2 regions of the Streptomyces sp. NPDC056347 genome follow, and region 1 is predicted to be linked to the other one. Evidence: riboswitches for the same ligand, from Rfam matches in the RefSeq annotation. Region 1 holds a riboswitch; the other holds the start of a gene.
What was found. Region 1 has a riboswitch for S-adenosylmethionine ahead of ACFCV8_RS29635 (aminotransferase class V-fold PLP-dependent enzyme). Riboswitches for the same ligand answer to the same signal wherever they lie in the genome.

Region 1 (4,242 bases):
GTTCAGAGCTGTGCCACGCCCCGGTCCGGAACACAGCGGCCGCCCTCGGTGCGGTACTTCCACTGGGCGCCCTCGCTCACCAGCTCCCTGACCGCACCGACGAAGCGCTCGATGTGCTCCTCGGGCGTACCGGCACCGAAGCTCACCCGGATGGCGTTGAGCGACCGCTCGCCCGGCCCGGCCTCGGGCGCGCCGCACTCGCCGACCTCCTGGGGGTCGCTGCCCAGCAGGGTGCGGACCAGCGGGTGGGCGCAGAAGAGGCCGTCGCGGACGCCGATGCCGTACTCGGCGGAGAGCGCGGCGGCGAAGTGCGAGCTGTTCCAGCCCTCCACCACGAAGGAGATCACGCCGACCCGCGGGGCGTCGTCGCCGAACAGCGACAACACCTTGACCTGCGGGACCTCGGCGAGCCCGGCCCGGACGGCCTCCACCAGGCGCTGCTCCCGGGCGACCAGCCGGTCGAAGCCCTCCTCGGTGAGCGCCTTGCAGGCCGAGGCGATGGAGTACACGCCGATGACGTTGGGCGACCCGGCCTCGTGGCGGGCCGCGGTGGAGTGCCACTCGACGTCGACGCCGCCGTCGGCACGGCGGGCGACCTTGCGCGAGGCGCCGCCGCCCGCGAGGTAGGGCTCGGCCTCCTGGAGCCAGTCGGCGCGCCCGGCCAGGACGCCCGAGCCGAAGGGCGCGTACAGCTTGTGGCCGGAGAAGGCGACCCAGTCGACGTCCAGCCCGGCGATGTCCACGGGGTGGTGCGGGGCGAGCTGGGCGGCGTCCAGCACGATCCGGGCACCGTGCGCGTGCGCGGCGGCGGCCAGCTCCTTCACCGGCCACAGCTCGCCGGTGACGTTGGAGGCGCCGGTGACGCAGACCAGCGCCGGGCCGTGCGGGTCGCGGTCGGCGAGCGCCCGCTCCAGGGTCTCGACCGCCTGGGCAGGGGTGCGCGGGGCGTTCAGGTAGGTCACCCGGGCGTCGCGCCACGGCAGCAGCGAGGCGTGGTGCTCGGTCTCGTAGACGAAGACCTGGCAGTCGGCCGGAACGACCGCGGCCAGCAGGTTCAGCGAGTCGGTGGTGGAGCGGGTGAAGACCACCTGGTCGTCGGGGCGGCAGCCGAGGAACTCCGCGACGGTGGCGCGGCTGCTCTCGAAGAGGTCGGTGGAGAGCTGCGAGAGGTACCCGGCCCCGCGGTGGACGCTGCCGTAGTACGGGGCGTACGCGGCGACGTCGTCCCAGACGCGCTGGAGCGCCGGGGCGCTGGCGGCGTAGTCGAGCGCGGCGTACGTGACCTCACCGCCCGTGACCAGCGGAACCCGTACATCCTCACCCAGAACCGACAGAGGGGCACAAAGCGACTGGTCGGCGGCAGCGGTGAAGACAGACATGGCGAACTCCCGTGGAGAGGCAGGCGAAACGCGTGCGCCGGCGGGTACGCGGCAGCGCAGCGGAAAGAAGAGAGAAGGGTGTGCGGAAGGGGCCGACGGCCCTATCGCATTCGCGTGCTCACAAGAGGCTCCCTAGGGACCAGGACCCCGGGGGTTGGCATGCTCCGATGCCGAGGGGCCCGCGCTTGCCGCAGACCTCGCTGCCTACGGCCTGGTCTTCACCCGGGGCACCCCGCCACGGACGGAGGGTTGCCGGACAGCGGGCCGGGGCCGTAGTCGCTGTCACTCATGACCTGCCTGCATCTTGCCATACGTACGAAGACGCGCAAGGGCGCGGTCCACGATCCGGACCGCGCCCCTGCTGCTGCGCCCGTCGGCTCAGGCGTTGCTGACGGCCACCCAGCGCTCCAGCACCCGGGCCGCGGCGCCCGAGTCGATGGACTCGGCGGCCCGGGCCATCTGGGCCGCGATCTGCTCGTTCAGCGTGCCGTCAGCCGCTTCCAGCGCCGCCAGCGCGGCTGCCGAGTTGAGCAGCACGGCATCGCGCACCGGCCCCCGCTCGCCCGCCAGCACCCGGCGGGCCACGTCCGCGTTGTACGAGGCGTCCGCGCCGCGCAGCGCCTCGACGGGCACCAGCTCCAGCCCGACGTCGCGCGGGTCGAAGGCCTCCTCGCGGACGGCCCCGTCCCGCACCACCCAGACCCGGGAGGTCGCCGTCGTCGTCAGCTCGTCCAGCCCGTCGTCGCCGCGGAAGACCAGCGCGGAGTTGCCGCGCGCGGCCAGCACCCCGGCGACGATCGGCGCCATCTTCGGGTCGGCCACCCCGACGGCCTGGGAGCGCACCCGGGCCGGGTTGGTGAGCGGACCGAGGATGTTGAACGTGGTCGGCGTACCGAGCTCCTTGCGGGCCCTGGCCACGTAGCGCAGGGCGGGGTGGAAGCGCACCGCGAAGCAGAAGGTGATGCCCGCCTCCTCGGCGACCTCGACGACCCGCCGCGCGGAGAGGTCCAGGTTGACGCCGAGCTTCTCCAGCACGTCGGAGGAGCCGGACGCCGAGGACGAGGCGCGGTTGCCGTGCTTGACGACCTTGGCGCCGGTGCCCGCGATGACGATCGCGGACATGGTGGAGATGTTGACCGTCTTGGCGAGGTCGCCGCCGGTGCCGACGATGTCGACCGTGCGGCCGGGCACCTCGATGGTGTGGGCGTGCTCGTACATCGCCTGGACCAGGCCGGAGACCTCGTCGATGGTCTCGCCCTTGGCCCGCAGCGCCACCGCGAACCCGGCGATCTGCACATCGGTCGCCTCGCCGCGCATGATGCGGTCCATCGCCCAGGCGGTGGCGTCGGTGCCGAGGTCCTCGCCGCGCAGCAGGGGGTTCAGCACGCCGGGCCAGGAGTGGTCCGCCACGCTGTCGCCGCCGATCGGGGTCACAACGTTCATGGTCCGCTCCAGGGTCCACAGCCGGTACAGGGAACAGCCCCCACCCTATCGACCGCCGGGCACGGCAAAGAGCCCCGTCCATCGAATGGACGGGGCTCCTACCGTGGCGATCAGTTCAGGCGATCAGTGGTGACCGTGGCCGCTGGTGATCTCCTTGTACTCCTCGGCGGTGGGCTTGGCGATCTGGTTGTCCTCGCCGTACAGCCCCTTGCTGAGGCGGGCCCGCAGCTTCTGCAGGGCCGAGACCTTGCGCTCGACGCCGTTCTCGTCGACCGTCGGGCCGAGCTCGAGCGGCTTGTACTGCTCGTGCGCGGTGAGCGTGTGCAGCTTCTCGGGGCTGAGCGGCTCGTGGATCTCGACGAACTCACCGTGCGGCAGGCGCTTGATGATGCCGGACTCGCGTCCGTGCAGCACCTTCTCCTTGTCGCGGCGCTGGAGACCGAGGCAGATCCGCCGGGTGACGACGAACGCGATGACCGGGCCGACGAAGATGAAGATTCGGACGAACCAGGAAATGGCGTTGATCGACAGGTGGAAGTGCGTGGCCCACAGGTCGTTGCCACCGCCGATGAAGACGATGACGTACTCGGTGATCCAGGCGACACCGAAGGCCGTCCGGGTCGGGGCGTTGCGCGGGCGGTCCAGGATGTGGTGCTCGCGCTTGTCCCCGGTGATCCAGGACTCGACGAACGGGTAGACCGCGATGATCGCGAGTACCACTCCGAAGGCCATCAGCGGGATGAACACACCCAGGACCAGCGTGTGGCCCCAGAGGTTGATCTCCCAGCCCGGCATGACACGGATCAGACCCTCGGCGAAGCCCATGTACCAGTCGGGCTGGGCACCGGTGGACACCTGGTCCGGACGGTACGGGCCGATGTTCCACACCGGGTTGATCGTGGCGATCGCCGCGATGACCGCGATGATGCCGAAGACCAGGAAGAAGAACCCGCCGGCCTTCGCCATGTACACCGGCAGCAGCGGCATGCCGACGACGTTCTTGTTGCTGCGGCCGGGACCCGCGAACTGCGTGTGCTTGTGGTAGAAGACCAGGATCAGGTGCGCCACCAGCAGACCGAGCATGATGCCCGGCAGCAGCAGGATGTGGATCGAGTAGAACCGGGCGACGAAGTCGTGGCCGGGGAACTCTCCGCCGAACAGGAACATCGAGATGTACGTGCCGACGATCGGCATCGACAGGATCGCGCCCTGGGTGAAGCGGATACCGGTGCCGGACAGCAGGTCGTCCGGGAGCGAGTAACCGGTGAAGCCGGTGAACATGCCCAGCACGAACAGCAGGAAGCCGAACAGCCAGTTGATCTCACGCGGCTTGCGGAAGGCACCCGTGAAGAAGACGCGCATCATGTGCACGAACATGCCGGCCAGGAAGATCAGCGCGGCCCAGTGGTGGATCTGGCGA
Region 2 (4,242 bases), on a different contig from region 1:
TTGCCCCACCGGCCTGCGGGCCTCACCGGCCCGGTCCAAGTTCTGTCACTCTCACCTGGAGAGTGCTAACGCCAATGATTAGCACTCGACCCCCGAGAGTGCAAGCGTCCCCCTCGGGTTGTGGACAGTGCGCCGGGCGGCGCCCGGCGCGTCCGGGGACGCGCTGAGGGCCCGTACCTCATGGGTACGGGCCCTCAGTGCGTGAGTGGTGTCGTTGGCCGACCGCTCGAACTCAGCCGACGGCGAGCTTGACCATGTCTGCCTGCGGCCCCTTCTGGCCCTGCGAGATCTCGAACTCAACTCGCTGACCCTCTTCAAGGGTGCGGTACCCGTCCATCTGGATCGCGCTGTAGTGGACGAAAACATCCGCACCACCGTCGACCGCGATGAAGCCGTACCCCTTCTCCGCGTTGAACCACTTGACGGTGCCCTGAGCCATGCCTAACTCCCCTATTACTGGCCCTTGCGCAGGACCGCACTTCGCGGACCCGGGTCAGAACTCCCCCTCCGACAGGTAGAGGGTGTGTGCGCCGGAACGCGTCGACCGCGGCTGAATGTATCTGCCCAACTGCCCTCTGCAACAGGTCAATCGGACGAGAATTCTGGGCATCGCCGAACACCCGGATATACGCGATTCAGAGGATTCCCGGGCAAGTCGGGCCGGGCAAAGGCGACTTATGCCGCAAGGGGAACACGCACTTTGGCTGCTTCTTGTCGTGAGCGGGCGCATTCTCATACGCGGTTCACGCGAGCAGCTGGGGGGACTTCCCCCACTCTACCCCGCTCAACCATGCAGAATTGCCCCCTCCGCTTGAATGGCGGAGAGGGCAATTCCACAACACGACGGCTACGCGCCGGGCGAACAGGCGTCAGCAGCCGCCGGCCACGGCCGGGATGATCGAAATACCGGCGCCGTCCGGGGTGACGGTGTTCAGGCCGTCCTCGAAACGGACGTCGTCGTCGTTGACGTACACGTTCACGAAGCGGCGCAGTTTGCCCTGGTCGTCCAGGACGCGGGCGGCGATGCCCGGGTGGTTCTGCTCCAGGGACTCGATGACCTGGGAGAGGGTCGTGCCCTCGGCCGGAACCTCGGCCCGACCGCCGGTGTAGGTGCGGAGGATGGTGGGGATACGGACCTTGACGCTCATGGTGGTGTCCTTCCTGGAGGCTCGGGTGATCAGCGGGTGGCGAGGCCGGCGGCGCGGAACGCCTCCAGGCTGGGCCGGATCGTCGCGGTCGCCTGAGAGGTCTCGGCCACCGCGTCGAGGGTCTTGAGGCCGTCACCCGTGTTGAGTACGACGGTGGTCAGCGCGGGGTCGATCAGACCGGCCTCGATGAGCTTCTTCGTCACGCCGACCGTCACCCCGCCCGCCGTCTCCGCGAAGATCCCCTCGGTGCGGGCCAGCAGCTTGATCGCGTCGACCACCTGCTCGTCGTCCACGTCCTCGACCGCGCCGCCGGTGCGGCGGGCGATGTCCAGGACGTACGGGCCGTCGGCCGGGTTGCCGATGGCGAGGGACTTGGCGATCGTGTTCGGCTTCTGCGGCCGGACGACGTCGTGACCGCCCTTGTACGCCACCGAGACCGGCGAGCAGCCCTCGGCCTGGGCGCCGAAGAGCTTGTACGGCTTGTCCTCGACCAGGCCCAGCCCGATCAGCTCCTGGAGCCCCTTGTCGATCTTGGTGAACTGCGAGCCGGAGGCGATCGGGATGACCAGCTGGTCCGGAAGCCGCCAGCCGAGCTGCTCGCAGATCTCGTACGCCAGGGTCTTGGAGCCCTCGCCGTAGTACGGGCGCAGGTTGACGTTGACGAAGCCCCAGCCCTCGCCGAGCGGGTCGCCGATCAGTTCGGAGCAGAAGCGGTTGACGTCGTCGTAGTTGCCCTCGATGCCGACCAGTTCGCCGCCGTACACCGCGGCCATGACGACCTTGCCCTGCTCCAGGTCGTGCGGGATGAACACGCAGGAGCGGAAGCCCGCGCGGGCGGCGGCGGCGCCCACCGCACCGGCGAGGTTGCCGGTGGAGGAGCAGGACAGGGTGGTGAAGCCGAAGGCGCGGGCGGCCTCGATGGCCTGGGCGACGACGCGGTCCTTGAAGGAGTGCGTGGGGTTGCCGGAGTCGTCCTTGACGAACAGCTTGCCCGGCTCGACACCCAGCTCACGGGCGAGGTTGTCGGCCTGGACCAGCTTGGTCCAGCCGGGGTTCAGGTTCGGCTTCTCGGCGACGTCGGCGGGAACCGGCAGCAGCGGGGCGTAGCGCCAGATGTTGGCCGGACCGGCCTCGATGCGCTTCCGCAGCTCCTCGGGGGATCCGCTCGGCAGTTCGTACGCGACTTCGAGCGGGCCGAAACAGGAGGCACAGGCGAAAATGGGACCGAGCTCGAAACGCTCGCCGCACTCGCGGCAGGAAAGCCCGGAGGCGGGCCCGAGGTCGACGGTCGGGGCGGTTTCGGTGGTGCCGACGGAAGCGTCGATGCTTACTGCAGCGGTCTGCGCAGCCATGATGGCGAGGCCCTTTCTCCTCATCTTCCCCGTGGCGCGTTTCGCCACGAGACGGAATTGGCACCTTCCTCACCGGACCGCACGGTCGGTGGGGGGGTTGCCGGGACTTCAACGGGCCGTTCCCTCAGTCCCTCTGGATGAGCGCTGTGGCACCGGATCTTCGATCCGGGCATTTGTCGGCGGACTGACCCCGGCATGCGATGGCCGTCCGCGTTGTTCAAGACTGTAACCGAAGCAGCGGACCGTTGAGATAGTCGTCCGAACCGCGAGATGGATCACATACAGGGAGTATCGACCGTGCTGGAAGAGGTCGAGCGCTGGCTGACCAGGCGTTCCTGGTCGGCCGCCGACCGCCCGCTGGACCGCCTCCTGGCCGCCCGTGCCGCGGCCGGGGAGGCGGGGCGCGGAAGCGTCAGCGTCGTACTGCCCGCGCTGAACGAGGAGGCGACGGTCGGCGAGATCGTCGCGACGATCCGGCGCGAGCTGATGGAGAAGGTCCGGCTGGTCGACGAGCTGGTGGTGATCGATTCCGGTTCCACGGACGCCACCGCCCGGGTGGCCCGGGAGGCCGGTGCCCGGGTGGTGCACCGTGACGCGATACTGCCGCGGATACCGGCCGTGCCCGGCAAGGGCGAGGTGCTGTGGCGGTCGCTCCTGGTGACCGGCGGGGACATCGTGTGCTTCGTGGACGCCGACCTGAAGGACTTCTCGGCGGACTTCGTCTCCGGCATCGTCGGCCCGCTGCTGACCGATCCGGACGTGCAGTTCGTCAAGGCGATGTACGACCGCCCCTTCGGCGACACCGCGGGGCAGGGCGGCCGGGTGACCGAGCTGGTGGCACGGCCGCTGCTCAATCTGCACTGGCCCCGGCTGGCCGGTTTCGTACAGCCGCTGGGCGGTGAGTACGCCGTGCGCCGCTCGCTGCTCGAACGGCTGCCGTTCCCGGTCGGTTACGGCGTGGAGCTGGGGCTCCTGGTCGACGCGCTGCACACGGTGGGGCTGGACGCGCTGGCCCAGGTCGACGTGGGGGTGCGCAAGCACCGGCACCAGGACGGGCAGGCGCTCGGCCGGATGGCGGCGGCCATCTACCGCACGGCCCAGCTCCGGCTGTCCCGGGGGCACCTGGTGCGCCCGGCGCTCACCCAGTTCGAGCGCGGGGCGAACGGGTTCGTGCCCCGGACCCATGCCGTGGACACCGAGGAGCGGCCGCCGATGTGCGGGATCGAGGAGTACGTGGCGCGCCGCGCGGCCTGATTTCGCACGTTTGGGCGGTTCGCGATCGGGCTAGATTCCGCAACATGGTCTCCGCGCGCGATTCCCGCCCCACCGGCCGGTCCGACGGCCCCCGGTCCGACGGCGCCAGGCCCGACGGCGCCAGGCCCGGCGACGGTTCGCCCGGCGCCCGGGTCCTCGTCGCGTCCAACCGCGGCCCGGTCTCGTACACCCGGGAGGACGACGGCTCGCTCACCGCGAGACGGGGCGGCGGCGGCCTGGTCTCCGGGCTGAGCGCCGTGGACGACAAGCTGTGGGTGTGCGCGGCGCTGGGCGACGGGGACCGGGAGGCGGTCCGGCGCGGGGTGGGCGAGCCGGGCGTACGGATGCTCGACATCGACGCGGGCACGTACGCCGACGCGTACAACGGCATCGCGAACTCGGTGCTCTGGTTCGTCCACCACCTGCTGTACCAGACGCCGCTGGAGCCGGTGTTCGACGCGGAGTTCCGGCACCGGTGGGCGTCGTTC

Region 2: another riboswitch for S-adenosylmethionine. It lies ahead of thrC (threonine synthase); the one in region 1 lies ahead of ACFCV8_RS29635 (aminotransferase class V-fold PLP-dependent enzyme).

The regions. Positions count from the first base shown of each region.
Region 1 covers NZ_JBHJQP010000171.1:12,682-16,923, reverse strand. Annotated here, with positions in the region: gene ACFCV8_RS29635 (aminotransferase class V-fold PLP-dependent enzyme) at 3-1,379, opposite strand; SAM riboswitch class IV at 1,556-1,673, opposite strand; gene trpD (anthranilate phosphoribosyltransferase) at 1,758-2,822, opposite strand; gene ACFCV8_RS29625 (cytochrome bc complex cytochrome b subunit) at 2,946-4,242, opposite strand, start outside.
Region 2 covers NZ_JBHJQP010000199.1:8,186-12,427, reverse strand. Annotated here, with positions in the region: gene ACFCV8_RS31445 (cold-shock protein) at 233-439, opposite strand; gene ACFCV8_RS31440 (MoaD/ThiS family protein) at 870-1,148, opposite strand; gene thrC (threonine synthase) at 1,178-2,500, opposite strand; SAM riboswitch class I at 2,518-2,644, opposite strand; gene ACFCV8_RS31430 (glucosyl-3-phosphoglycerate synthase) at 2,798-3,754, shown strand; gene ACFCV8_RS31425 (trehalose-6-phosphate synthase) at 3,799-4,242, shown strand, end outside.